2 linked regions of the Collimonas fungivorans Ter331 genome follow. The protein of the gene in region 1 interacts with the protein of each later gene in a pairwise test. Links are inferred from orthologs where the notes say so. Each region holds a gene or a part of one and is shown on either strand. Other genes may lie near its edges.

The links. Proteins that work in one complex are often made in the same cells at the same time.
Region 2: the proteins of hflK (region 1) and ftsH interact in binary tests that used the Escherichia coli proteins (3 or more experiments, as listed by UniProt). The link is inferred for Collimonas fungivorans Ter331 from one-to-one orthologs.

The regions. Positions count from the first base shown.
Region 1 is NC_015856.1:2,262,477-2,265,472, reverse strand. The notes cover bases 7-2,995. They hold hflK (FtsH protease activity modulator HflK), read right to left. Parts: upstream 2,156-2,995; coding sequence 857-2,155; downstream 7-856. Other genes in these bases: hflX (GTPase HflX), read right to left, coding at 2,244-2,995; hflC (protease modulator HflC), read right to left, coding at 7-857. Outside these bases: more of hflC, read right to left, coding at 1-6; more of hflX, read right to left, coding at 2,996-2,996.
Region 2 is NC_015856.1:2,967,152-2,970,059, forward strand. Bases 8-2,908 are described here. They hold ftsH (ATP-dependent zinc metalloprotease FtsH), read right to left. Parts: upstream 2,451-2,908; coding sequence 564-2,450; downstream 8-563. Other genes in these bases: folP (dihydropteroate synthase), read right to left, coding at 8-430; CFU_RS12885 (RlmE family RNA methyltransferase), read right to left, coding at 2,601-2,908. Also shown: more of folP, read right to left, coding at 1-7. UniProt on the Escherichia coli protein: Acts as a processive, ATP-dependent zinc metallopeptidase for both cytoplasmic and membrane proteins. Plays a role in the quality control of integral membrane proteins.

The sequences.
Region 1 (2,996 bases):
CTACGGAAATATTTAAAGAATTCCGAGTTCGGATCAATCACCATCAGATCCTGGCGGGTCTTGAAGCTGGCGCGGTAAGCTTCAAGGCTACGGTAGAACTTGTAGAATTCCGGATTCTGGCCGAATGCCTGGGCGTAAATCTGCGAAGCCTTGGCATCGCCCTCGCCGCGCATCTTTTCCGCATCGCGATAAGCTTCCGCCAGGATCACGGTACGCTGCTTGTCGGCATCGGCGCGGATCTTTTCCGAATCCGCGGAACCGGTGGAACGCAATTCATTGGCAACCCGCAGGCGCTCGGACTTCATGCGGTCGTACACCGACGCATTGATCTGGTCGACATAGTCAACCCGCTTAAGGCGCACATCGATGATGTCGACGCCGATCTGCTTCGACTCTTCCGCTACTTTGCTGCGGATCGAATCCATCACCTTGCCGCGCTGGCCGGAGATCACTTCGCGCACCGTGCGCTTGGTGATTTCATCGTTCAAGGCCGCCTTGACGATTTGCGACATGCGGTCCTGGGCGCGTTTTTCATCGCCGCCGAAACTGACGAAATACAGTTTCGGATCGGTAATCCGCCATTTCACAAAGGCGTCGATCAGGATGTTCATCTTTTCCGCCGTGATGAAACGGTCGGTATCCGGCGGATCGATGGTGAGGATGCGCTTGTCGAGGAACAGCACGTTCTGGAACGGCGGCGGCAGCTTGAAATGCAAGCCAGGCTGGTTGATCACCTGTTTCACTTCGCCGAAGGCGAACAGGATCGCGTACTGGCGCTGGTCGACCACGAAGATGGTCGAAAACAGCAGCCACAGCGCGGCGAATACGAATATCAGCAGGGAGATAAGGCGATTCATTATCTGCCCTCCCGATCACGCGAGTCGCGACTGTCGCGCGAACGGTCGTCCGGCTGCGGCCGCGTTTCGACCGTGCTGGCGCCATCCTTCATCGTCGACGACGATGCGCTGGTCCCGGCGCTGCCTGCCGCCGCGCCCGGCACGGCGCTGGCCACCGACTGCGAAATCAGCTTATCCAGTGGCAAATACAATAAATTACTCCCGCTTTTAGCATCAACCATTACTTTTGTCGTGTTCGCAAAAATCTGTTGCATGGTATCCAGGTACATCCGGTCGCGCGTCACGCCCGGCGCTTTCTGGTACTCGGTCAGCACTTGCTTGAAGCGCGAGGCATCGCCCTCGGCATTGGCGGTGACGCGGGCGCTGTACGCTTCCGCTTCCTGCAGCAGGCGCGAAGCCGCGCCGCGCGCCTTTGGAATCACGTCGTTGGCGTAAGCCTGGCCTTCGTTTTTCTGGCGCTCGCGGTCCTGGCCTGCTTTAACCGCGTCGTCGAACGCTGCCTGCACCTGCTCCGGCGGCTGTACGCCCTGCATCGTGACATTCGTGATCTGCACGCCGACCTTATAGCGGTCCAGGATCTGCTGCATCAGCTGGCTGGTGTCGAGCGCCACTTTTTCACGGCCTTCGTACAGCACGAAATCCATCTTGTTCCTGCCGACCACTTCGCGAATCGAGGTTTCCGCCACCTGACGCACGGTTTCCTCCGGATCGCGGACGTTGAAAACCCAGTCCGATGCGCTCTTCAGCGTGTACTGGACGGCGAACTGAATGTCGATGATGTTTTCGTCATCGGTCAGCATCAGGGCTTCTTTGGGCTGCTTGTTCTTGGCGTTGGCGCGATAGCCGACCTCGACCGTACGCACCTGGGAAACATTGACGATTTCATGGCTCTGGATCGGGTAAGGCCAGCGCCAGTTGAAACCTGGGGTGGTCGAATGGCTGTACTTGCCGAATGTCATGACAACACCGGTCTGGCCTTCCTGCACGGTAAAGAAACCGCTGGCCAGCCACAGCAAGGCCACCACGGCGGCAATCGCGCCGACGCCGATTCCCATCCCGGCGCTGCCCGGATTGAAGCCGCCGCCGCTGGAATCGCCGCCACCGCCGTTTTTATTGCCCAGCAGGCGCGCCAGGCGCTGGTTGAAGTCCTGCCACAGCTTGTCCAAGTCAGGCGGGCCGCCGTTATTCGGCTTTTTGCCGTCATTGTTTTGCTTGTTGTCATTTTGCGAATTCCGGCCCCATTGCGGGTCGTTCAACGAAAATTTCACACCAAGTTTTTTGAATAAGGTACCAAGCATTCGATCGTTATCTTTAAGTAAATAAAACAAATAGGTTGGAATGCTCGTTAGAGGCGCTTACTTTTGAAACAACGGCTTAACAATGGCTTTACACCTGCTGCTGCGTATTTTCCGCGGCCGGCGCCGAATATGCCGCTGCCGGCGGGTTGCCGGTCACGAATTCGGCGATGGCCTGCCTTAATAAATCCAGGCCCAGCCCTTTTTGCGCGCTCACAAAAACTCGCTGAATTTTATCATACTCATCACGTTCGACCGCCGGCTCCAGTTCCGCTGCGTCAATCTTGTTCCACACCAGAATCTGCGGAATATGGTCGGCGCCGATTTCTTTCAGCACCAGGTTCACCTGCTCGATCTGCTCCATGCGCGCCGGACTTGCAGCATCCACCACATGCAGCAACAGATCGGCATGGATGGTTTCCTCCAGCGTCGCCCGGAATGCGGCCACCAGTTGATGCGGCAACTCACGGATGAAGCCGACCGTATCGGAAATCACCACACTGCCCGCCTCGCCCAGGTAAACCCGCCTGGATGTGGTGTCCAGCGTGGCGAACAGCTGATCCGCCGCATACACGCCGGCTTTCGCCAGCGCGTTGAACAAGGTCGATTTGCCGGCATTGGTGTAACCCACCAGCGAAATCGAGATAGTGGCACTGCGCCCGCGTGCGCGCCGTTGCGTTGCATGTTGCCGGTGCAGCTTGTCGAGCCTGGCGCGCAAGGCCTTGACCCGGTCGCCGAGCAAACGGCGGTCGGTTTCCAGCTGGGTTTCACCTGGTCCGCGTAAGCCGATACCGCCTTTTTGCCGTTCCAAGTGAGTCCAGCCGCGGATCAGCCGTGTCGCCAG
Region 2 (2,908 bases), 700 kb from region 1 along the record:
TCACGCACAAACCGCAATCGCTGTCGCTCACTGCTTCCAGGGCGCCAGGTGCGCGAAAACCGTTGATATCGTTGATCAGGTCGGCGCCGGCGGCGAGCGCTTCGCGCATCACGGCTGGCTTGTAGGTATCGATGGAGAGCGGCTTGCCGCAATCGCGCAGGGCGTAGATGGCGGGCATGACGCGGTCCAGCTCTTCTTCCAGCGACAGCGCCGGGCTGCCGGGACGGCTCGATTCGCCTCCGATATCGATGATGTCGACGCCGTCGGCGATCATCTGCTCCGCATGCGACAAGGCGAATTCGAGGGAGTGGAACTGTCCGCCGTCGGAAAACGAATCGGGGGTGATGTTAAGTATGCCCATCACCAGCGGCCGCGCCTGCGGCGTGTTGACCGGCAGCCGGTAGCGGCCGCATTGAAAATATTGTTGCATATAGGAAGTTAAATTGAGGGCGCGAAAGGCACGAAAGAAAGGCACGAAAATAAGCAAAAAGGGCGAGGATTGCTCCTCACCCTTGCTGACGGTTATTTCACAAGCTGCGACGCCAGAGGCGCTCCGGACCGGATCAGGCCGGCGCGGTGGCATTCGGCGAAACACCGCCGGATGGATTGTCGCCGGGCGCCTTGCGCACCGAACTGCCGGCTTTCGGCAGGCGCGGCTCGAGGCCTTCCATGATGTCGTTGATCTGGTCGGCGTCGATGGTTTCCCAGTCCAGCAGGGCCTTGGTCATTGCTTCGACCTTGTCCTTGTTTTCTTCCAGCAGGCGGCGCGACAAGGCGTATTGCTGGTCGAGGATGCTGCGGATCTCGGCATCGACTTTTTGCTGGGTGGCTTCCGACACTGTTTTCGAGGACGAACGGCCGAAGTACGCATCCTGCTCCGTATCTTCGTAGACCATGGTGCCCAAGGTCTCGGACATGCCGTAACGCGTCACCATCGCCCGTGCCAGCTTGGTGGCGCGTTCAAAGTCGTTCGAAGCGCCGGTCGACATCTGGTGCATGAAAATCTCTTCTGAAATACGGCCGCCGAACAGGATGGCGATTTCTTCCAGCATCTTGTCCTTGTACATGTTGATGCGGTCATGCTCAGGCAATTGCCAGGTCAGGCCCAGGGCAAAGCCGCGCGGCATGATGGTGACCTTGTGCACCGGATCGGCTTTCGGCAGCAGTTTGGCGACCACCGCATGGCCGGATTCGTGATACGCCGTATTGCGGCGCTCTTCCTCGCGCATCACGGCAGACTTGCGCTCAGGACCCATGACGATCTTGTCCTTGGCATCCTCGAAATCCTGCATCTCCACCAGGCGCTTGGCGCGGCGGGCAGCAAACAAGGCCGCTTCATTGACCAGGTTGGCCAGGTCGGCGCCCGAGAAACCAGGCGTGCCGCGGGCCAGGATATCGGCCTTGACGTCGGTCGAAATCGGCACCTTGCGCATGTGGACGTTCAAGATCTGTTCGCGGCCGCGGATATCCGGCAGGCCGACCACGACCTGGCGGTCGAAACGGCCCGGACGCAGCAACGCTTTGTCGAGCACATCGGAACGGTTGGTGGCAGCGATCACGATGACGCCGGAATTGGCCTCGAAGCCGTCCATCTCGACCAGCATCTGGTTCAGGGTCTGCTCGCGCTCATCATTGCCGCCGCCCATGCCGGCGCCGCGATGGCGGCCGACTGCATCGATTTCATCGATGAAGATAATGCATGGCGCATGCTTCTTGGCGTTTTCGAACATGTCGCGCACGCGCGATGCGCCGACGCCGACGAACATTTCAACGAAATCCGAACCGGAAATGGTGAAAAACGGCACTTTGGCTTCACCGGCAATCGCACGGGCCAGCAAGGTCTTACCGGTACCCGGTGGACCGACCAGCAGGACGCCGTGCGGAATACGACCGCCCAGTTTCTGGAATTTGGTAGGGTCGCGCAGGAAATCGACCAGCTCGGACACTTCTTCCTTGGCCTCATCGCAACCGGCAACATCGCCAAAAGTAACGGTATTGCTGTTTTCATCCAGCATGCGCGCCTTCGACTTGCCGAACGAGAACGCCCCGCCCTTGCCGCCGCCCTGCATCTGCCGCATGAAGAAGATCCAGACCCCGAGCAGCAGGATCATCGGGAACCAGGAAATGAAGATCTGCTGCAGGAACGATGGCTCTTCCGGCTGCTTGACTTCGAATTTGACATTGTTGTTGACCAAGTCGCCGATCAGGCCGCGATCCAGCGCCGTAATGGCGGTTTTCACCTTCTTGCCGTCCGAAGTGCTGGCGACAATGTTGCCGCCTTCAATCGTCGCATCGGTGATATGCCCAGCCCGGATTTCAGTGATCAGATCGGAGTAGGCAATCGGCCCGGCGCCGCTGGCCAGTCCGCGGCCGTCGAACTGCTTGAATACGGTGAAAAGCACCAGGGCGATGACCACCCAGATGGCGGCTTTGGAAAACATATTGTTCACTAGAACTCCTTGGACGCGCTGCGCGCCTATTTTTAGGTACAGCTTCGAGGTACGGCTTCGAGGTATTCCTTAGATTTTACTCGGAATAGATACGGCTTGCTAGGCAGGATATGTGGACGTACCCACGATAAATCAAGGAAAACTTGCTATTTAGCGCGGATTTTTCAATATTTTGCCAAGCAAGAAGATTTCCGAAGACTTGTCGCGGCTGGCTTTGGGCTTCCTGGAAGCCACGGTTTTGAACTCCTGGCGGAATTTCATCAGCACCTCATTGTAGCCGGTGCCGTTGAAACATTTCGCCAGCAAGGCGCCGCCGGGCTTCATGTGCTGCTGCGAAAATTCAATTGCCAAATCGATAATTTCCTCGACCCGCGCCGCATCGGAGATGGCGATGCCGGACAGGTTGGGCGCCATGTCGGACAAGACCAGGTCCACCTTGCGCCCTTCCAGCAGGCGCT